One region of the Nocardiopsis oceani genome, then DNA from elsewhere that is predicted to be linked to it. Evidence: riboswitches for the same ligand, from Rfam matches in the RefSeq annotation. Region 1 holds a riboswitch; each other region holds the start of a gene.

Region 1 (5,604 bases):
GCGGGAGGGCACGGCGCGCGGGTCGACCGTGTAGAAGTTCCGGCCGGTCGGGAGCACGTTGACCAGCCCGCGCAGGGGGGAGCCCGAGGGGCCGGCCGGCACGAACCCGCCGGTGAGGGCGTGCGTGAGGTGGTCGAGTTCGTCTGTGGTGCGGGCGAGGCGCGGCACGACCTGGTCGGCGGCGAACTCCAGGACCCGGCGCACGTCGGGGTCCTCGTGCAGGTCGGCCACGGCGGAGCGGTCCCAGCCGGCGGCCTCCATCCCTTCGACCAGTGCGCGGGCCTGGGCCTCGACCTCGTCGACCTCGTTGGTGGGGGCCTCTCCCTTCAGGCCCAGGGCCGAGCGCAGGCCGGGCACGGCGGCGCCGACCCCGCCCCAGACCTGCGCAGCGCGCAGGACGGCCATGGTGAGGTTGACGCGGGGTTCGCCCTCCGGAGGCTCGCCGAGCACGTGCAGGCCGTCGCGGATCTGGGTGTCCTTGATCTCGCACAGCCAGCCGTCGACGTGGAGCAGGAAGTCGTCGAACTCCTCGTCGTCGGGGCGCTCCTCGAGCCCGAGGTCGCGGTGCATCTCCGCGGCGCGCATGAGCGACCAGATCTCAGCCCGGATGGCGGGGAGCTTGGCCGGGTCCATGGCGGCGATGTTGGCGTGCTCGTCGAGGAGCTGCTCCAGGCGGGCGATGTCGCCGTAGCTCTCGGCGCGGGCCATGGGCGGGACGAGGTGGTCCACGACGGTGGCGTGCGCGCGACGCTTGGCCTGGGCACCCTCGCCCGGGTCGTTGACCAGGAACGGGTAGATGAGCGGCAGGTTCCCGAGCACCGCGTCGGGGCCGCAGGCGGCGGACAGAGCGGCATCCTTGCCGGGCAGCCACTCCAGCGACCCGTGTTTGCCGAGGTGGACGACGGCGTCGGCGCCGAACCCGTGCTCCAGCCACCGGTACGCGGCCATGTAGTGGTGGCTCGGCGCGAGTTCGGGATCGTGGTAGATCGCGATGGGGTTCTCGCCGAAGCCGCGCGGGGGCTGGACCAGGACCACGACGTTGCCCGCCCGGAGCGCGGCCAAGACGAGTTCGCCCTCGTCGTTGACGTAGAGCTTGCCGGGGGCCGGACCCCAGGTCTCGGCCATGGCGTCCTTGAGGGAGGCCGGGAGGCCCTCGGTCCAGGCGGCGTACTGCTCGGGGGCGATGCGTACCTGGGCCTCGGTCATCTGTGCCGTGGTCAACCAGTCCTCGTCCTGGCCGCCGGCCTCGATGAGGCTGTGGATGAGGGCGTCGCCTGCCTCGGTCTCGTCCGGCAGGTCCAGGCCGGGCAGGGCGTCGGGCTCGCCCAGGTCGTAGCCGTCCTCGCGGAGCCGCCGCAACAGGCGCACCAGGGAGCGGGGGGTGTCGAGACCGACCGCGTTGCCGATGCGGGAGTGCTTGGTGGGGTAGGCCGAGAGCACGACGGCAAGGCGCTTCTCGGAGGCCGGGACCTGGTGCAGGCGGGCGTGGGAGGCGGCGATCCCGGCCAGGCGGGCGCAGCGCTCCAGGTCGGCGGTGTAGCGGGGCAGGCCGTCCTCGTCGATCTCCTTGAAGGAGAACGGCACGGTGATGATGCGCCCGTCGAACTCGGGGATCGCGATCTGGGTGGCGGAGTCGAGCGGGCTGACGCCCTCGGCGGCCTCTTCCCAGTCGGCGCGGGAGCTGGTCAGGCACAGGCCCTGCAGGACCGGGATGTCGAGGGCGGCGATACGTTCCACGTCCCAGGCCTCGTCGTCCTCACCCGCGCTCGCGGACGCGGGGACACTGCCGCCGGCGGCCAGGACGGTGACGATGAGGAGGTCGAAGTCGCGCAACGCCTCGAACAGGTCGTCGGGGGCCGAACGCAGCGACCCGGCGAAGACCGGCACACCGACGGCGCGGCCCGTGGCGTCGACGGCGTCGGCGAGGGCGTGGGCGAAGGCGGTGTTCCCGCCGGCCTCGTGGGCGCGGTAGTAGAGGATGCCGACCTTGGGAAGCGACGGGTCCTGTGGGACCTCGCGCTCGGCCAGGCCCCACAGGGGCACGTGCTGCGGCGGTTCGAACCCCTCGCCGGTCAGCAGCACGGTGTCGGACAGGAACGCGTGCAGGCGGTCGAGGTTGGTGGGTCCGCCCTCGGCCAGGTACCGGTGGGCGTCGGTAACCACACCCATGGGAACCGTGGAGCGCTCCATGAGTTCGGCGCTGGGCTGCTGTTCACCGCTGAGCACCACGAGCGGGGTGCCGCGCTCGCGGACCGCGGCCAGGCCCGACCACAGGTCGTGCGGGGATCCCAGCATCCGGACCACGACGAGGTCGGCGCCCTCGACGGCTTCGGTGAGTTCGGTGTCGGTGGCACGCGAGGGGTTGGCCCACACGTACGCGGAGCCACTGGCCCGCGCAGAGAGCAGATCGGTGTCGGACGTGGAAAGCAGCGCGATCCGTACCGTCATGGCCGGAATTCCTCCCCAGGGGTTCTCGCCCCGTCGATGGTCGGACCGCTCGTGGACAGTGTCTGACTTGCACCTGGTGGGAGGTGTCACAGTGGCGGAACCGTCCCGGACTCGCACCGGGTTCCTGTGCCACGAACGAGGAGCTCACACACTAACGGGCGCCGCGAGCCGACTCGCGACGGGCCTCCCCTTTCCAGGGCCGCCGACCGCAGGAACGTACGGCGAGCGGCACTCCGTTCGAGAGGCGCACAGCGCGGTCATGTAGTGGGCTCGTGCCCCGGGAGCGGTCGGGAGCCCGGTTGCTCCGGATCCCGGCGGCGCAGGAACCGGACGACGGGGCGCTCACCGTCGGTGGTGACCTCGGCCCGGACCCCGTAGACCTCTCCTATGAGCTCGGGTGTCAGCACCTGGCCCGGCGACCCCTCCGCCACCGCCCGACCGGCTCGGAGCACGACGAGCCGGTCGCAGTACATCGCGGCCAGGTTGAGGTCGTGCAGCGCGATCACCGTGGTCACGGGCAGGCTCACGGCCAGCTCCAACAGGTCGAGCTGGTACTGGATGTCGAGATGGTTGGTGGGTTCGTCGAGCAGGAGCTCACTGGGTTCCTGAGCCAGGGCCCGGGCGATCTGGACCCTTTGGCGCTCCCCACCGGAGAGGGTGTGCCAGGACTGCTCGGCACGGTCGGTGAGCCCGGTGCGTTCCAGGGCCGTGTCGACCGCGCGCAGGTCGTCGGTGGAGACCGGGGTCCAGGCGCGGCGGCGCGGGATACGCCCCAAGGCGACGACGTCGCGCACGGTCATCTCGGTCTGGGTGTGGGAGTTCTGCTGGACCACGGCCACACGCCGGGCCACCGCCCGGCGGCCGATGCGCGGCAACGGGTCCCCGTCGAGGGTGACCGTCCCGGCGGTGGGTCCGAGAACCCCCGCGAGGAGCCGGAGCAGGGTGGACTTGCCGGATCCGTTGGGGCCCAGCAGTCCGACCGTCTCACCGGGGCGCGGGGCGAGGGTGACCCCGTCGAGCACGATGCGGTCGGCGATCCGGTGCACCACACCGTCGGCGCGCAGGTGGCCGCCCCCGGAACCGGCCTCGGGAGGACCGTTGCCGGACCATCCGTGGCCGGGGGAACTGGATCCGGACGATCTCACGTCTGCCTCCTCGAGCGGTACAGAACGGCGATGAAGGCGGGCACGCCGACGAGCGAGGTGACCACACCCACAGGGATCTCCTGCGGGTCCAGGACGGTACGGGCCAGCGTGTCCACCCACACCAGGAACACGGCCCCGATCAGCGCGGTCACCGGAAGCAGCCGGGCATGCATCGACCCGGTCAGGATCCGGGTGGCGTGCGGCAGGATCAGCCCCACGAACCCGACCGCGCCCACGCTGCTCACGAGTGCGGCGGTGAGCAGGGCCGTCGCGGTCAGCAGCAGCACACGCGCCCGCGCCACACGCACGCCGAGCGAGGCCGCGGCCTCCTCCCCGAAAGCGAACGCGTCCAAGGTGGTGGTGTGGGCCAGGCACACGGCCAGCACGACCACCAGGACCCCCGCGCACAGAACCACATCGGCCCAGCCCACGTTGCTGAAGGAACCCAGCAGCCAGAAGAGCACGCCCTGCGTGGTCTCGGCGTCGGCCGACATGAGCACGATGAAGGAGGTCAGGGCCGAGAAGAGCTGCATGGCAGCGACCCCGGACAGCACGACCCGGTCCATGGTCCCGCCGAGGGTGTGGCTGAGCAGCATGACCATCCCGAAGGAGAGCAGCGCACCGAGGAACGCCCCGGCCGACAGGGACAGCACCCCGGCGCCCCAACCGAGCACGATCACCGCGACCGCACCGGTGGAGGCGCCGGACGAGACCCCGAGCACGAAGGGGTCGGCCAGCGGGTTTCGCAGCAGGGACTGCATGACCGCACCGCACAGGGCCAGTCCCGCCCCGCACACCGCGGCGATGAGGGTGCGCGGCATGCGCAGGTCCCACACGATGCCGTCCTGGATGGGGGTCAGAGGGCTCTCGCCGATCCCGAGGCGGGCACCGAGCGAGGACCACACCTCGCCGGGGGTGATGGCCGCGGGGCCGATGGTCACAGTCACCGAGACCGACACCGCCAGCGCGACCAGCCCGCCCACCAGGAGCAGGGTCAGACGGGCGCCTCTCACTGGGCGAGTCCGAGATCCCGAAGTCCGTCGGCCACCTGCTCGACGCCCTCGACGGTCCGGATCGAGGGGTTCATGGCCTGGCCGCTGAGCAGGACGTAGCGCTCCTCCTGCACGGCGGTCAGGTTGCTGGTGGCGGGGTGGTCCTCCAGGAAAGCGATCTTCTCCTCGGCCGACTCGGCGGTTTGGGAGTCGCGCGTGAGGTCGCCGAGCACGATGACGTCGGGGTCGCGGTCGGCGACGGTCTCCCAGTTGATCTGGGGCCACTCCTCATCGGTGTCGTCGAAGGCGTTCTCCGCGCCGATCTCCGCCGTGATGGCCCCGGGCGCACCGCAGCAGCCGGCGAGGAAGGGGGACTCGGAGTTGGCGAACCAGTACATGAGGGAGACGTCGGAGGCGTCGAGTCCCTCGGTCGCGGTGTCCACGCGGCTCTGGAGTTCGCCGACGAGTTCGTCACCGCGATCCTCGGCGTCGAAGAGGTGGGCGAGGTCTTCGATCTCCTCGTACACGGCGTCGAGGATGAGTTCCTCGGACCGGGAACCGTCGCCGCCGCTTTCGTTCTCCTTGCCCCAGGCGCAGTCGGACGGTGCGACGTAGGCGGGCACGCCGAGGTCCTCGAACTGGTCACGGGTGGCGACACCGCCCTGGCCGACCGTGGAGACGAACGAGGCGCTGACGAAGTCCGGTTCGGTGTCCAGGACCCGTTCGAAGGAGGGCTGGTCCTCGGCCAGGCGAGGGACCGCATCGGCCGCCTCTTCCAGGCCGTCCATGACCGGGTCGGTCCAGGTGGCGCTGCCGACGATGCGGTCCTCCAAGCCAAGGGAGAGGAGGATCTCGGTGCTGCCCTGGTTGAGGGAGACGGCCCGTTCCGGCGGCGCCTCGGCGGTGACCTCGTGGCCGCAGTTGTCGAGAGTCCGCGGGTAGCCGGCCGCATCGGCTTCGGAGGGGTCGGCCTCGGTCCCGTCGGGGGACGTGCAGGCGGCGAGCAGGAGGGAGGAGGT
Region 2 (5,604 bases), on a different contig from region 1:
CGCCGTAAGCGAGGTGGGTCATCAGCGATCTACCTTGCGTCTCAGAATCCACAGGAACACCGGCACGCCCAGCATCGCGGTCATGATGCCGACAGGCAGTTCCCGCGGATCGAAGGCGACCCGGGCGACAACATCGACCCAGATGAGGAACGTCGCGCCGACGAGCGCCGAGAGCGGCAGTACCAGCCGGTGGTCCGGGCCGACCAGCGCCCGCACAGCGTGCGGGATCAGCAGCCCCACGAACCCGATGGTCCCGGAGCCGGCCACCAGCACGCCGGTCACAAGGGCGCATACGACCAACAGCACCCACCGGGTCCGCTGGACGTTGATGCCGAGGCTGGTGGCAGTGTCCTCGCCGAACGCGAACGCGTTCAGCTGCCGGGCAGCGACACCGAAGACCAGCAGCCCGATCAGCACGGCGAGCGCCATGGTGTACACGGTCGGCAGCCGCGCCGCCGCCAACGACCCGGACAGCCAGAACTGCGCTTCCTGGGTGGCGTGCGGGTCGGCGACCCAGATGATCAGGAAGGAGGTGACGGCGGAGGCAAAGGCCCCCACGGCGACCCCGGCGAGGATCATGCGGGTGGGCGTGAGCCGGCCGGACCGTTGCCCGAGAGCCAGCACGAGCATGAACGCGCCCAGCGCGCCGACGAACGCGCCGCCGGCCACGCCGAGGCTACCGATGCTCAGGCCGGCGACGATCACCGCGACCGCCCCGAGTGACGCGCCCGAGGAGATGCCGAGCAGATAGGGGTCGGCCATCGGGTTGCGCGTCAGGGTCTGCATCACGGCACCGACGATCGCGAGGCCGCCGCCGACCAGCGCCGCCGCGAGCACGCGCGGCAGACGCATCTCCCACACGAGGTTCGCGCGGAGGTCGGTGACGCCGTCGACGCCGTACAGCCCGAGCATGTCGATACGCAACCAGGCCAGGCCGAGCCGGTCGGTCGCGACGGTCCACACCTCGCGGACCGACAGGTCGCTCTGTCCGATGGTGGCCGAGACGCCGATCGACACCGCCAGCAGTACGAAGGCGACCGGGAACATGACGCCCAGCGACCGGCCCCTACCGGGCGGCGCGGCCGTGGGCTGCTGGGCCTTTTGGCGGGGGGCGAGTCTCATTGGTCGGTACCGTCGGCGAGGTACGCGCCGATCTCCTCGATGGCGGTGACGTTCTGCAGTCCCGGGGTGGTCTGCGCGAACGGCAGCACGACGACCGCGTCCTCACGGAACGTCCGCAGCTCACGCAGTGTCGAGTCGTCCTCGACGAACGAGAGCTTGTCGTCGACGTCGTCCCCGCCGAAGTCGGCGACGACGACGAGGTCGGGGTCCCGCTCGACGACCTGCTCCCAGCTGGTACTGGACCAGTGGTCGGGAAGGTCGTCGAAGGCGTTGTTCACGCCGAGTTCGCGCAGGATCATGCCGGGGGCTCCGCAACAGCCTCCGGCGGTCGGACCGTCGCCGGTACCCATGTCCCACCAGAAGACGTCGAGGTCCCCGACATCGTCCGGCAGGTCGGCGCGGACCGCGGTGAGGGCCTCCTGCTGTTCGGCCGCGATCTCTTCGGCCTGGTCCTCGGCTCCGAGCAGCGTGCCGACCTCGCGCAGTTCGGTCCAGATCTCGTCGAACTCCAGCGGCTGCTCGTCGTCGCGGTCGGGGCAGCGGCCGGGTGAGAGGTAACTCTGGACGCCGAGATCGTGCAGTTCCTCGCGACTGGCGACCCCTCCGTCCTCCCGGAACGCGCTCGGATAGACCGAGTAGATGAAGTCCGGTTCGGTCTCCAGGATCGCTTCGGAGCTCGGGTAGTCCTCCCCGCCGGGATCGAGGACGTCGATGTCCTCGGCCTTGGGCTTCAGGTCCTCGCGCATGCGGTCCAGGTCGCCGACGGCGCCGACGATGCGGTCCTCGACGCCCAGCTCGATCAGGTTCTCGATCGTGGTCAGGTTCATGGCGAAGATGCGCTCCGGCGGGGCGTCGAACTCGACTTCCATGCCGCAGTTCTCGACGCCGAGGCCGTCGGAGGCCGCGGACGAGGAGTCGGATTCGGCGCTTGTGCAGCCTGCCAACAGAAATACCGCGGCGGACAGTACCGCGGGCGCACGGCGGGGGAACCGATGACCGGTGACTCGCACAGTAGGGGGGCGGGCAGAAGGGGGACGGACAGAAGGCACGGCAAACAAGGCCAGGGCCGCCTTTCCACACCTCGTGGATGGATCGGACACGCCGTGGCCGGTCTCCTGGCTGACGGGTCGAACAGTCACGCAGCGTCTTCCCAGACCACCCTGTGGTCCAGTGACCCCGTTCGCGGGAGCGCATGACCTTCCCGATCACAGTGGCGAGGGCCGCACCGGTCTTACACCGGCTTCCCGAACACCACGACGGCGTGGACTTTATCACCAGGCATGGGTACACATTTTCGGCGGCACCCCCTTGCTGCACCCGCGCTCAACGCCCACCGACGCCGGTTCAACCCCTCTTCCACCACGCCCAGGGCGCAGAAAGGGGCCCGCCTGACGACGAGCCCCTCAACGACCTGCTATTTCTCTGTCGGGACGGCGGGATTTGAACCCACGACCCCTTGACCCCCAGTCAAGTGCGCTACCAAACTGCGCTACGTCCCGTCCGCTGCGCGGCGGCCGTTTCCGACCCCGCCAACAGGTAAAACCTTACCGCATTCCGGGGGTGGCTCGAACCAGGTCAGCCCCGGGGGCCGGGGCCCACACCGACGACGTGGGCACGGTCCCCGGCGGAAAGGCCGGAGACCACAACCGTCTCCGGGGCAAGTGCCACACCGAAGGGGGAACCGTCCGGGGACAGGCCCTCGGCTGCCGTGTCGAGCGGGATCGTGACGGGGTCGGATCCCCACTCTGCAACGAGCAGGGCGGTCGGCTCCTCGTCGCCCGCGTGGACCGCCGCGAACACTCCGGAATCCGCAATGACGCTGTCCGGGTCGGGGTGCTGGGCGGTGAACACGAGGCTCTCCAGGGCCTCGGGCTCAGCGGTCTCCCCCCGGGGTACAGCGACCTGCGGTTGCACCATGCGGTACTCGACCCGGTCGGCGCCGTCGGTCCCTTCGGGCTCTTCGGTCCCTTCGGGCTTTTCGGTCCCTTCGGGCTCTTCGGTCTCGGTGTACAGCAACCGTTCTCCCCGAAGGGGGACCGCACTGGCGGGCAGGTCCTCGGCGATCACGTCGCCGGCCCTGCTCTGGAAGGCCAGCACGCCGGGATCGTCGCCGCCGTAGCGGACCACCGCGGCCCAGCCGTCCGGGGCCGCATCCACTTCCTCCACCGGACCGGGGACGTCGTGGCCGCCGTACGGGCTGCCGTCCTCGTGCAGGAGCCGCACTTCGTGCTCCCGGTCGTCGTCGCCCTCCCGGTCGTCTTCGCCCTCCCGGTCCTCGGGGTCCGGCGTGCACTCCTCGGGGACCAGGATCCTGGGGCCCGCGAGGACCGGGGCACCGACCTGTCGGCACCCCGCCTCAGGTGCGTACCGGGCCTCGTCCTCCGTCCCCTCCTGCTCGTGCGCCCGGACCGAGAGGACGTCCTCCTCCACCTGCACGAACGTGGTGGTGGTCAGGAGCACCTCGTCCACCTTCCGGTGGATCCGGTGGTCACCGACCAGCTTCCCCGTACCGGCCTCCAGAACGGCCAGCGACCTCTGCTGGTGTTCCTCCCGCTCGGCGTCCTCGTACAGCACCGCGACCCGCTCGCCGTCGAAGCTGGCGTCGGCCCACAGGACCTCGCCGACCGGCTGGAACCGCCAGCGCTCAGTGCCGTCCCGGCTGTCCAGGGCCCACACCCCCTGGCCGCCGACGACCAGCGCACCGTAGCCCGTGGCGACCACCTCAGCCTCGCCCGCCGAACCCTCTTCCGGGTGCTCCCACACCCAGGCCGCGTCGTCCCCGTCCTCCAGGGCTGCCGCCTCGGCCTGGCCGAAGGGTTCGGCGGCGGTACTCGCTCCGGCAGCGGTGCGCGGCCCGGCGAGCGTGTGCACGGCCGGGTCCCGTTCGAGAACGGTGGGAGTGGCGAACGCCGTCAGCACCACGACCGGGAGCAGCCCGGCCAGAACGGCCTGGCGGCGGGGCCACCCCGTTGCGGGCCGCAGTGGTTCGGGGCGTCCGCCCACGGCGAGCGCCCCGGCACCCACCAGCAGTGCCAGCGCACCCATGAACCAGAGGTCGGAGATCGACGCGAAGTCGACCAGGACGTCGGGCAGGACCGCTTCCTCCCCGGCCACCCGATCTTCGGGCTCGTCCGGGACGCCGGTCTCACCCCGAGCACCAGGGAGTTCCCGCAGGGCCACGTGGAACGCCAGGAACAGCACCAGGGCGGCGGCCGCCCGGATCATCCCCGAACCCTCGCCCGGGTTGGGGTCGTACTGGTCCACGGGCCGCTGCTCACCGCCCTTCAGTGCCCAGACCGCGGCGAGCAGCACCACCGCGCCGCACAGCCCCCAGTGGAGCATGGTCGCCCCGGGCCACTCTGCGGGACTCAGCAGCAGGGCGGACGCGATTACCAGGGCGCCACCGAGGACGGCGCCGGTGCCGCCCCAGGCGAGCAGCCGCCAGAGGGTGTCCGCACTGATCTCACGGATGCGCCGCATCACGGCACCAGCCCTTCCACGTGCGCGTCCAACCGGCCGCCCGTCAGGACGGCGACCCCGCCGGGGACGGCCACCAGCTGTTCGACGGGTTTCTGCTCCGCCAAGGCGATCCGGTTGTCCAGCCCGTGGCCGAGCCGTTCTCCGGGGGAGGACACCAGAATCTGCGCCCGCTCCTCGTACTGCGAATAGTGATTGGCGTAGTTCAGCACCTGGTCCGCTAGGACGACGTGGTTCTCCGAGGAACTGTCCAGGTAGACACCGCCCGCCCCGACCAGTTCGGTGCGGTTACCGTCGGTGTCGACACGATGGAACTCGGACCCTTCGGTACCCCGTTGGAAGTGCACGGTCGCCCCGTCGGCGTCGGCATCGAGCACCCGCTCCATCCGGAGGTCTTCGTCATCTTCCAGCGCTTCATCTTCCAGCACTTCCTCGCTGAGGTGCAGGAGTTCCTCTCCGGTGTCCGGGTCCAGCAGGAGACCGGGCGCATCCCGCCAATGGCGCAGCACGACGAGGGCGTCTTCACCGTCTGCCCCACCCGGCGCCACTCGCGGACGGCCGGGGAGGAACGCCTCTTCCCAGTCGTCGCGCTCGTAACTCCACCGCTCCTGCCCGGTGCGCAGGTCCACGGACACGATCCTGAACTCCGAGGGGACGTCATGATCAAGGTTGATGTACTGCGAGTACGGCTCCGGCCCGGCGAGGTCGTCCTCGTCGACGCAGACGACGGCGTACACGACCGTGTCCGCGAACACCCGGGGAGACCTGCCCTCGCAGGCGCTTCCCTCCTCGGTGGCAAATCCCTGAAACCACAGTTCCTCTCCGGACTCCGCCTTCCAGGCGCTCATCCCCCACGGCAGTGCGTGATCGTCGTGGTGGATCCGGACTCGTATGCCGTCCGACCACCCCAGTACGTCTCCGCCTTCGTCCGATCCCTCGTTCGGAGCCCTGGTGTACTCGGTGAGCAGCTCCCCGGTGGTCAGGTCGAACACCTCGGTGACGCGC
Region 3 (5,604 bases), on a different contig from region 1:
CACGCCTGGCCGTCGACGATCTCGAACTCGTCCTCGGGCTCGGCGGGCGCGGCCGCCGGGGCCGGGGCCGGACTCGGGCTGGGGGACGGGCTCGGGCTCGGCGCCGGGCTGGCGGCCGGAGCAGGCGCCGCGGTCGGGGTTGCCGAGACCGCGTTGAGACGGCCGTCCGTGCCCTTCAGCGTGCTCTTCTCGACGTGCGTGGCGCTCTGCGAACGCAGGTAGTAGGTGGTCTTCAGACCGGAGCGCCAGGCGTGGCGGTACAGGGCGTCCAGCTTGCGGCCGCTGGGCGCGCCCATGTACAGGTTCAGGGACTGCGCCTGGTCGATCCACTTCTGGCGGCGCGAGCCCGCGTCCACCAGCCAGGTCGGGTCGACCTCGAACGCGGTCGCGTACAGGGCCTTGAGGTCGTCCGGGACCCGGTCGATGTTGCCCAGGCTGCCGTCGTGCATCTTCAGCTCGGAGACCATGTCGTCGTCCCAGAGACCGCGCTCCTTGAGGTCGCGGACCAGGTAGTCGTTGACCACGGTGAAGTCGCCGGACATGTTCGACTTGACGAACAGGTTCCGGTAGACCGGCTCGATCGACTGGCCGACGCCGGTGATGTTGGCGATGGTCGCCGTCGGCGCGATCGCCATGACGTTGGAGTTGCGCATCCCGCCGGACTTGACGCGCTCGCGCAGGGAGTCCCAGTCCAGGGTCTCGCCGCGGTCCATGACGAGGTCACCACCGCCGCGGGCGTCGGCGAGCAGGTTCAGGGAGTCGATCGGCAGGACGCCCTTGCTCCACAGGGAACCGTCGAAGCTCTCGTACGCGCCGCGCTCGCCGGCCAGCTCCATGGACGCTTCGATGGCGTAGTAGCTGATCAGCTCCATGCTCTCGTCCGCGAAGTTCACCGCGCCCTCGGAACCGAACGGGGTGCGGATCTTGAACAGCGCGTCCTGGAAGCCCATGAGACCCAGGCCGACCGGGCGGTGGCGCATGTTGGCGCGGTACGACTCGGGGATCGTGTAGAAGTTCACGTCGATGACGTTGTCCAGCATGCGCACGGCGGTGCGGACGGTCCGGCGCAGGCGCTCGGCGTCGATGCCGTCCTGGCCCACGTGCTGGGGCAGGTTGACCGAGCCGAGGTTGCAGACCGCGACCTCGTCCTTGTCGGTGTTCAGCGTGATCTCGGTGCACAGGTTGGAGGAGTGCACCACACCGGAGTGCTGCTGCGGCGAGCGCAGGTTCGACGGGTCCTTGAAGGTGATCCACGGGTGGCCGGTCTCGAACAGCATGGTGAGCATGCGGCGCCACAGGTCCACCGCGGGCATCTTCTTGGAGACCTTGATCCGGCCGGCCTCGGCTTCGGCCTCGTACTTCTCGTAGGCCTCGGCGAAGTCCTTGCCGTACTTGTCGTGCAGGTCGGGAACCTCGTCCGGCGAGAACAGGGTCCAGGTGCCCTGCTCCTCCACACGCTTCATGAACAGGTCCGGAACCCAGTTCGCGGTGTTCATGTCGTGGGTGCGGCGGCGCTCGTCACCCGTGTTCTTCCGGAGGTCGAGGAACTCCTCGATGTCGATGTGCCAGGTCTCCAGGTAGGCGCAGACCGCGCCCTTGCGCTTGCCCCCGTTGTGCACTAGACCAGCGGCGGTCATGTACGTCTCGTCGGTCTCGACCTTGAGGTCGAACACCGTGGGCTCGACATCGATCTCGGCAACGTCCCGGACCCGGGTGAAGAGCATCCCCTGGTGTTCGATCCAGTTGCGCTTGGTCAGCGGGCGGCAGCCGACGAGCTCCGCGATGCCCTCCACCGCCGGGACCCGGATGTCGAACGACTTCACCACGCCGGAGAAGGCGATCTCCGTGCCGTCCGAACGCCGACCAGTATGCGACTGCTCGCGCTCCCGGTACTGTCCGGCAGCCGGAACTCCAAGGCGCAGCAACTGGTAGCGAACACCCATTGCCAGCGGGCGAGACGTGGAAGTGAAGTAGATCTCCACTCCGCGGGAGACGCCTCCGTCAGTCTCCAGCAGGCCCCGCAGCAACGCGCGGCTCTGCGCGTGCGGGAGATGGCTGAACCTGCGGGAGATGCGCTTGGCGTGGTCTGCGTCGTAGATGTCCTCCGCGGTGAAGGGGAGGGTCGCTTCTCCCGCACCGGTGATTCGCCCCGACTCGGAATCGCGAACGCCCCCCCTGCCGAAGGCCCAGTGGATCTGGAGGTAGGTCTCGTCCCGACCGCTCTCCCAGTAGTGGATCCCCCGCTCTTCCAGATAGGAACGCACGAAGTCGAGGTGATTGTCGAGCTCCGGGTTGCCGGAGACCCCCCACTGCGAACCGTTCTTGGACAGGTGGCCATCACCCAGCAGGATCCCGTAGAGCCGGGCATCGTCCTCACCGAAGCCTTCTACGGGAACGACTTCCTTGGGGACGACCTGACCGACGTAGTCGCCAGCGGACAACTGCCCCGCGTCAACCCACTCGGCCCGCACCTTGTCGTCGGCAAGCCACTTCAGGGTCCTGCTGTTCGACTGCCCCAGAGGCACACCCTGGATCGCGTAGAAGGGGTGGCCTGAAGTGACCTTGATGTCCTCAACCGAGTGCTTGATGGTCAGTTGAACCATCGGGTCCACCTGGTCGTACATCATGACGTCGGTGACCTCGCGGTAGTTTCCGCTGTGTCCAAGGACCAGGTCGCCGACTCGGATGTCTGAGATGGACTTGCAGCCGTCAGCCGTGTAAACGGGGGTGTCGGGTGCGAAGCACTGGTTGACCGCCACGGCGGTGTCGTTGGCGATCTTCAGGAACGGGACGACCCCCTGGCTCTTGCCGTTGGTGCCCTTGATGTGCGAGCCCAGGCCGCGGACCGGGGTCCAGTCGTTGCCGAGGCCGCCCGAGTACTTGGAGAGCATCGCGTTGTTGCTGATGCCGTGGAAGATGTCCTGGAGGTCGTCGCCGACCGTCGTGAGGAAGCAGGACGACAGCTGCGCGCGCACCGTTCCCGAGTTGAACAGGGTGGGTGTGGAGGCCATGAAGTCGAACGAGCTCAGCAGCTCGTAGAACTCGATCGCGCGGGCCTCGCGGTCGTCCTCGTTGAGCGCCAGGCCCATCGCGACGCGCATGAAGAACGCCTGCGGCAGCTCGTAGCGGACCTCGTCGCTGTGCAGGAAGTAGCGGTCGTACAAGGTCTGGATGCCGAGGAAGGTGAACTGCTCGTCGCGCTCGGCGTGCAGGGCCTTGCCCAGGCGCTCCAGGTCGAACTTGGCCAGCGCCGGGTCCAGCTGCCCGAGGTCGATACCGCGGCCCACGTAGGCGGCCAGGTAGGTCGCGTAGCGGTCGGACATCTCGGTCTGGCCGGCGTTCTCGGGGGCGCCGCTGACGAAGGTCAGGGCCTCGGTGCGGAGCTTGTCCAGCAGCAGGCGGGCGGCCACGTAGGAGTAGTTCGGGTCGACCTCCACGAAGCTCCGGGCGGCCATGACCAGGGCCAGCTCGACCTCGTGGTCGGGGATCCCGGGGTAGAAGCCGCGGCGCGCCTCGGTGAGGACCTTGTTCGCCGAAACACCGGTGAGCCGCGCACAGGCCTCGGTAACGACGTGCTCGATCCGGTCGATGGCGGCGCGGGCGCCACCGCCGTTGTTCGGCTCGCGCCGATCGGATGCGGGCACGGCCTCGACGTCAAGGGTCATACAGCGGCTCCAACCTCAGTAAAGAAGAGTCCCGGCGGGGAACGGGGTCACGAGTGACAAGCGTGCGGGCTCACCGGAGAACCGGCGTACTGGATACGCGCGGTCCGCAGGCGGGTCGCGGCAGCTCGCCCTCGAAGCTCCGTCGTCACGCACGTGGGGGTGCGCGCCGGTGGCAGGTCTTCGGACTCGCGGGCGACCTACTCGCCGTCGCTTCCCAGGACCTCGTAGGGGGTTCCCAGTGCGTGTGACGGCCTTCGTTCCCGCTTACCGCTGCGGGGCAGCCCCGGATTCCCACCGGGTTCCCTCTTGCCTCACCAGGGTCAGGAACCCCGGTGAACCACCAGCGGGACAGATACTACATCTAGGGTCTGTCACCTTGGAACACCGCAAGATGATGGCGTGTCGTAGATTTCTCGGATTCTTCGATGAGTGCCGAACATACGCGCGGAGCGTGGTATGGGCACCGCGCAGGCACCCGAATCCGGTGCACGATGGGCCGCGTTCAAACGCTTCCGGAGGGGGTCGGACACAGCCTAGAACGTCGGCGGGGCGGACACGTCCGTGGTGACCCGAGAGAGGCACCACAAGAAGGCCTGGAACCGTTCGGAGGGGGCCCGAGCGGGACGGGCACAGCACGCCTGGGACCCGGCGCACGCGGCCGCCTGAGAGGGACCGAGACACACACCACGCGGCCGAGCGCGGAAGGTTCCGTCGCGCCCCCGGGATCCGAATCTCCGCGAACGCGTCGGAAAGCTCACTCCTCGTCGAGCAGGAGGTCCAGGTCGTCCTCGACCAGTCCCATGTCGGTCCTGATCCGGAACCGGATCCTCAGGAGCTCCACGAAGAGATCGCGCGCGTAGGCGGGCTGGGACCCGCCCGTGAAACGGCGGGCACCGGCGGTCGCCCAGCGTTCGGCACCCTCGAGGTCGTCGTGTGCGTAGAGCACCTCCGCGACGTGGATGTGGGTGGGGAGCTCGACGTGCTCCCCGGCCTCCAACCGCTTGAGGTGCTCGTGGGCCTGTTCGCGCTCGTCCAGCTGGAGCAGGGCTCCCGCGCTCAGGGCGTGCGCGTCGACCACTGTGGGGCCGCCGTCGTCGATGGCCCGCTGGTAGGCGGCACAGGCTCGCTCGAACTCCTGTGCGATCTCCCACTGTTCGCCCGAACGCACGAACAGCTCCGCACGGGTGACCTCGCTGCCGGCGTCCACCCGGTTCGCCAGATCCAGTAGCTGGGCGGCGATCCGACCGTGTTCACCGGATCGGACAGCGTGGAACTCCAGTCGGTCGAGTTCCGCCGTCGTCACGCGGGTCAACCGCATCGCCCCCATCCCCTATTCGCAATCCCACGCACCGATCAGGGCCTGGCACGCTCCAACGCCTGCCAGAACCCCTGGCGCAACCCGTCACGGACCTCGTCGCGCAACAGGTGGTCGATCGGGAGTGAGGACCCCTGGAGCAGGCGTGCCTCCAGATCCGAAGGCATCCGCGGCCTGCGGGCGAGGACCGCCTCCACCCACAGGACGGGCGCCTCACGTGCGATCGATTCCGCGAAGTCGTTCCCTTCCTTGCGCGCGACGTGCACCGCATCATCAACGGTATGCGCGGCGGGGCCGGTCTGCTGGGCATATCCAGGACTAGGGCTGGATTCCTGGTAGGTACCGGCACCGAACCGGCGGTGGTACTCGGGACCAGTAGGTCGCCCTCCCCCGTGCGGGGGCGAGGCGGCACCGCTGTACGCGGTGTCAGTTTCCGTACTGGTCCCATAGGTAGGGTTTGCGTCTGCCCCACCTCCGAAACCGGGTTCCTCGCCTGGTCCGGGCCCGAACCTCGGGTCCTGCTGGGGAGGCGGAGCATCCCTCCTCGGCGGCACCTGCTGGTGGTCGGCGAAGGAGTTCTGCGGCCCGGTCCCGCTGCCGAACGCCGCCTGCGGCCCCGTTCCA
Region 4 (5,604 bases), on a different contig from region 1:
GTCTCGCGTTGTCGCCTTACCGACCGCGCCCGGCTCCGAGAGAGGGTGACCGGGCGCGGCTGAGCGCCGAAGGCGCTCTAAGGAGTCGGAGACTCCCTGGACGTCCTAGAGGTCAGCTCGCACGCGGCGGACCGCCTCGACCATGTTGCGCAGGGCCTGCTCGGTCTCGGCGTAACCGCGCGTCTTCAGACCGCAGTCCGGGTTGGCCCACAGGTTCCCGGCATCGACGTGCGCGGCCGCCAGGCGCAGTGAACCCTCGATCTCGTCCACCGAGGGCACCCGAGGCGAGTGGATGTCGTAGACGCCCGGGCCGATGCCGCGCTTGTAGCCGCGCCGCCCCAGCTCCTCGACCAGCTCCATCCGTGAACGGGCCGCTTCGACGCTGGTGACGTCGGCGTCGAGCGCCTCGATGCCGCCGACGATCTGGTTGAACTCCGAGTAGCACATGTGCGTGTGGATGGTCGTGCTTCCCGCGACCCCCGACGTGGCCAGTCGGAAGGAGTTGACCGCCCAGTCGAGGTACGCCTGCCGCTGCTCGTCGCGCAGCGGCAGGAGCTCGCGCAGGGCGGCCTCATCCACCTGGATGTGGCGGATACCCGCGCGCTCCAGGTCGGCGACCTCGTCTCGCAGGGCCAGACCGACCTGGCGGGCGGTCTCCCCGAGCGGCTGGTCGGTGCGGACGAACGACCAGGCGAGCATGGTGACCGGACCGGTCAGCATGCCCTTGACCGGCTTGTCGGTGCGCGACTGGGCGTAGGTGATCCACTCGACCGTCATCGGCTCAGGGCGCGAGACGTCACCGAACAGGATCGGCGGACGCACGCAGCGCGAACCGTAGGACTGCACCCAGCCGTTCAGCGTGGTGGCGTAGCCGTCCAGCTGCTCGGCGAAGTACTGGACCATGTCGTTGCGCTCGGGCTCACCGTGGACGAGGACGTCCAGGCCGATGTCCTCCTGGAGCGCGATGACGCGGTCGATCTCCGAACGGAGGACCTGGTGGTACTCCTCCGTGGGCAGCTCGCCGCGGCGGTGCGCGGCACGGGCCCGGCGCAGCTCCGGGACCTGCGGGAAGGAGCCGATGGTGGTCGTGGTGAGCGTGACCTCGCTGGGCGCCCCGCGGTCCTCGGGACGCTCGTAGGCGTCCTTGCCCAGGGCGTCCAGACGGGCGCGCACCCGGGCGTCGGTGAAGGCCGGGGTCCGGGGCTCGGACGCCCCGAGTTCGGCGTCGCCGCCCTCGGAGAGCACGCGGCCCAGGAGGGCCACCTCCTTGGCCTTCTGTTTGGCGAAGGCCAGGGCCTCGCGCAGCTCGGGCGCGAGTTCGGTCTCGGCGTCCAGGTCGATGGGGACGTGGAGCAGAGAGCAGGAGGTGCTCACCGTGAGCTCGTCGCTGAAGCCCAGCAGGGTGCCGAGTTCGGCGACGGTGGCGGGCAGGTCGGCGCGCCAGACGTTGCGGCCGTCCACGACACCCGCGACCAGGCGGGTGGCGCCCAGACCGGTGACCGCGGTGAGGTCGGCGACTCCTTCGTTGTCGGTGACCAGGTCCAGGCCGACCGCCTCCACCGGCGACTCCTTGAGCACGCGCAGGGCGGCGGAGCCGATGGAGCCGAAGTAGGCGGAGACCAGCAGCGAGGGGCGCTCGGTGAGGGCACCCAGGCGCTGGTAGACGCGCTCCAGGTGGCCGACGGCGGCACGGCCCTCGTCGGTCGCCAGGATCGGCTCGTCGAGCTGGACCTCGGTGGCGCCCGCCGCCTTCAGGTCGCCCAGGAGCTTGGTGTAGGCGTCCAGGAGCTGGTCGAGCAGCTCGATGGGCTCCCAGCCCTCGGGGGCGTCGTCGGCGGCCTTGGACAGCAGTAGGAAGGTCAGCGGACCGACCAGCACGGGGCGGGTCTGGAATCCGGCCTCGGAGGCTTCGCGGAATTCGGCGACGGGCTTGTCACCGACCAGGCGAGGCCTGGTGCTCGGGGAGAGTTCGGGGACGAGGTAGTGGTAGTTGGTGTCGAACCACTTGGTCATCTCCAGCGGAGGGGCCCCCTGCTCACCGCGGGCGAGGGCGAAGTAGCGGCGCAGTTGCTCGTCCCGGTCCTCGGCCTGGGCCGGGGAGGTGAAGCGGGACGGCACGAGGTCGAACAGGACCGCCGTGTCCAGCACGTGGTCGTAGTAGGAGAACGTGTTGGAGGGGATGTCGTCCACGCCCGCCTCGCGCAGCTGGGCGTAGACGCCCTTGCGGAGGCCGGCGGCGACAGCGTCGAGCTCCTGGGCGGTGGTGCCGCCCTTCCAGTAGGACTCGCTGGCGCGCTTGAGTTCGCGGTCGGGACCGATGCGCGGGTAACCGTGCACCGTCGAACGAACGGACGGCTGGGAGGCCGCCGAGTTCTTGGCCATGTAGCTTCTCTCCCTCGTCGAAAGCCAGATCCCGGCCGCGAGGTGAGCGAGGACGCGGACACACCGAAACGCGCGCGTCATGCGCGCACGGTCGTCTCCGTCCTCGGCCCTCCCTCGGGGCACGGGACCACCGGCGGCACGGGTGCGCCGCCGGGTGGAGGCAGGTCTTCGGACTCGTGGGCGTTTCCGGCTGCAGAGCCGGCTTTCCTAGCAGTCACCGCTTCCCGGTTTTCCGACTGTTCCGGTCGGTACACCAGTGCTTATGGCGACGGTCGTTCCCACTCACCGCTGCGGGGCAGTCCCGGATTCGCACCGGGTTCCCTCTCTCGACACGCACCACCCGCCCCGGATGGGGTCCGGGGCGAAAAGTATGGAGCGTGTACCTTCCACGACTGCAAGTATAGGGAGAGCCCCCTCCGCCCTTGAACCCGGCATGGCCGCCCCCGGCCACGAGCCGAACCCGGAGCCGCGACGCGAAACCCCCGCCGTGTGCCCGGCATCACACCCGACAACAGAGTTACGTGGGAGAGCGCGCCCCCGCCTCCCCGCGAATGTTCGTCTGACGATGAACGTGGAGAAACACAGGTGAATCAGCAGGTCCGCCCGACGATGGCCCCCGATCGCCCCCTTATGACGGTCGTGATCGCCATAGTCGTCCTACTGGGGCTGGTGTTGTTGGCGACCCGGTCCTCGGGTGCCCTCGGGGAACCGGCCGACGCCCAGAACGCGGCCAACCCACCCGAGGTTGAAGAGGAACGCCTCCCGGCCACCGGTGAACCGGACGAACTCACGACCGTGGACCCCGACGCGGTCTCCGGCATCGACGAGACCGAGATCGACTACGAGGGCGACAGCGACGTCAGCGTCGCCTACCCCGTCATCCCGAACGCCACGCCGCTGACCGACTTCCTGGACCGCACCCTGACCGCCCAGGTGCACGCCTTCGACGCCGCCAACCCCGGTGCGAGTTCGTTCACGGGCGAATGGGGCCTGACCGCGGCCGAAGAGGGGATCCTCGGGGTTCGGATCACCACCGAGGAGACCGACTCCGAGGAGACCCGCGAGGGCAACAGCACCTTCTGGTACGAGACCGAGACCGGCACCGTCCACGGTTCCACCCACCTGCTCGCCGGGCAGGAGGAACTGGACGAGCTCAACGACCAGGTGCGCGAGGCCGTGGCCGACGGCCCCGCCGAGTCCTCCGCCCTGCACCCGATCAGCGCCCTCTACGACTCGGTGGGCTTCAACCCCGACGGTGACCTGGTGGTGGAGTTCGACGCCGGACAGGTCGCCCCGGCCGACGAGGGCCGGATCCACGCCGTGATCGACCGCGACGAGGCCGACGCCCTCCTGTCCGACCTGGGGCTGCGCGTGCGCGAGGCAGCCACCACGGGCGTGCAGGAGTTCTCCGTGGACGAGGCCCCCGAGACGGACAGGGACGGTTCCGCGGAGGGTGCGCCCGGCGAGCTGGCCCCGTACGAGGAAGCTGTGGACTGTTCCGACCCCGACACCGACTGCGTGGCCCTGACCTACGACGACGGCCCCGGCGGCAGGACCCCCGAGCTGCTGGACGCCCTGGACGAGCACGACGCCCGCGCCACCTTCTTCGTGACCGGCCACCCGGTGATGGAGAACCCGTGGATCCTGCGCCGCACCTACGCGGAGGGCCACGAGCTGGCCAACCACACCCTGAGCCACCCGAACCTGACCGAGACCAGCGCGGGGTCGGCCCGCGACAACCTGGAGGCGACCCAGGCCCTGGTGTACCGGGAGACCGCCTACACGATGGACCTGATGCGCCCGCCCTACGGCGCCACCGACGACACCGTCGCCGAGGTCACCGAGGACCTCGGGCTGGCGCAGATCATGTGGAGCGTGGACACCAGCGACTGGAGGGACCGCGATGCCGACCTGGTGGCCGAGCGCGCCGTCGACGGCGCCGAGGACGGCGCGATCATACTCATGCACGACATCCACGACACCACCATCGACGCCTCCGTCGACATCATTCGTGAACTGGACGAACGCGGGTACACCATGGTCACGGTGACCCAGATGCTGGGCACCACCGAGCCCGGCCAGACCTACGACGACGGCCTCCCCGAACCCCCGGAGACGGACGACGAGGAGAACGAGGACGACGCTGAGGAGGATGCCGCCGGCGACGAAGAGTGACTCCCGGTGCGCGATCCCGGCCCGGGGCTGTGTCCACATGTGGTCACAGCCCCGGGGCCAGGGGTGTTGTCGCCTATGTTGCTCCCAGCAGCCGTGTGAGCACCCTGTAATGGGACGAGGGAGTCGGGTTTTGTCGTCGAGGAGAGTTGAACCGGACCGGACTGTTCCCCGGTCCCGGGCGGGCCGCCGCCATCCGCTCTGGCCCGGGGCGATACTGGTGGCGCTGGCCCTGCCCCTGGCCTCGTGTGAGACCGGGGCGGACGGGGGCGACCCGGACCGGCTGACGGTACTGGTGGACGGGGCGGCGGAGGACGCCGACGAGGAGGTCACCGAGTGGCAGGGCGACGCGGAGGACTTTCCCGACCACCCCTATGAGCCCGAGGGGGTGGAGGTCAGCGTGGCCTACCCGGAGCTGGCGGGCGCGGAGGCGTTCACCGAAGCCCTCGCCGCCCGGGTGGACGACGAGGTCCAGGACTTCCGCGCGGGCACCCGCGATCCGGTGAGCCTGGACATCGGTTGGGAGCTGGCCGCAGCCGGGGACGGGGTGCTGGGGGTGCGCCTGTTGCGCACCGAGGAGGACATGCACGGGCTCCGCGAGGGCTACTCGACCTACTGGTACGACGCCGCGACGGACACGGCGGCCTACTCCACCGAGCTCCTGGCCGGGCAGGAGGAACTGGACGAGCTCAACAGCATCGCCCGCGAGGAGCTCGCCGAGGACGAGGACGTGGACGTCGAAGGCCTGTGGCCGGTGCTGCGGACCTACGACTCGATCGGCTTCAACGACGACGGCGATCTGGTCGTGGAGTTCGACGACGGACACCTGTCCCCCATCGTCGAGGAGCACGTGCCCGACGCGGAGCCCGGCCGCAAGACCGTGGTGGTCGAGCACGAACAGGCCGCGCCGCTGCTGTCGGACCTGGGAGAGCGGGCCAGGGAAGCCTCCCTCGTGGACGAGCCCGACCTGGACCTGCCACAGGCCGACGGCGAGGAGGGCGCAGCGGACGAAGAAGAGGCTGACACCGACCCGCCCGGCGTCTTCACCGC

Evidence for each region. Region 1 has a riboswitch for cobalamin ahead of cobN (cobaltochelatase subunit CobN). Riboswitches for the same ligand answer to the same signal wherever they lie in the genome.
Region 2: it holds a riboswitch for cobalamin, as region 1 does, so the genes downstream of both, ACYVDG_RS30330 (ABC transporter substrate-binding protein) here and cobN (cobaltochelatase subunit CobN) in region 1, are expected to answer to the same signal.
Region 3: it holds a riboswitch for cobalamin, as region 1 does, so the genes downstream of both, ACYVDG_RS16935 (ribonucleoside-diphosphate reductase subunit alpha) here and cobN (cobaltochelatase subunit CobN) in region 1, are expected to answer to the same signal.
Region 4: it holds a riboswitch for cobalamin, as region 1 does, so the genes downstream of both, metE (5-methyltetrahydropteroyltriglutamate--homocysteine S-methyltransferase) here and cobN (cobaltochelatase subunit CobN) in region 1, are expected to answer to the same signal.

Annotation. Positions count from the first base shown of each region.
Region 1 covers NZ_BAAHAR010000052.1:2,679-8,282, reverse strand. The annotation lists gene cobN (cobaltochelatase subunit CobN) at 1-2,448, opposite strand, end outside; cobalamin riboswitch at 2,485-2,629, opposite strand; gene ACYVDG_RS27095 (ABC transporter ATP-binding protein) at 2,706-3,512, opposite strand; gene ACYVDG_RS27090 (FecCD family ABC transporter permease) at 3,590-4,606, opposite strand; gene ACYVDG_RS27085 (ABC transporter substrate-binding protein) at 4,603-5,604, opposite strand, start outside.
Region 2 covers NZ_BAAHAR010000070.1:19,053-24,656, forward strand. The annotation lists gene ACYVDG_RS30320 (ABC transporter ATP-binding protein) at 1-22, opposite strand, end outside; gene ACYVDG_RS30325 (FecCD family ABC transporter permease) at 22-1,047, opposite strand; gene ACYVDG_RS30330 (ABC transporter substrate-binding protein) at 1,119-2,066, opposite strand; cobalamin riboswitch at 2,211-2,393, opposite strand; tRNA gene ACYVDG_RS30335 (tRNA-Pro) at 2,548-2,621, opposite strand; gene ACYVDG_RS30340 (hypothetical protein) at 2,698-4,602, opposite strand; gene ACYVDG_RS30345 (hypothetical protein) at 4,602-5,604, opposite strand, start outside.
Region 3 covers NZ_BAAHAR010000026.1:70,921-76,524, reverse strand. The annotation lists gene ACYVDG_RS16935 (ribonucleoside-diphosphate reductase subunit alpha) at 1-3,665, opposite strand, end outside; cobalamin riboswitch at 3,820-4,022, opposite strand; gene ACYVDG_RS16930 (hypothetical protein) at 4,420-4,992, opposite strand; gene ACYVDG_RS16925 (NYN domain-containing protein) at 5,019-5,604, opposite strand, start outside.
Region 4 covers NZ_BAAHAR010000012.1:15,660-21,263, reverse strand. The annotation lists gene metE (5-methyltetrahydropteroyltriglutamate--homocysteine S-methyltransferase) at 106-2,382, opposite strand; cobalamin riboswitch at 2,539-2,723, opposite strand; gene ACYVDG_RS08700 (polysaccharide deacetylase family protein) at 2,992-4,557, shown strand; gene ACYVDG_RS08695 (polysaccharide deacetylase family protein) at 4,775-5,604, shown strand, end outside.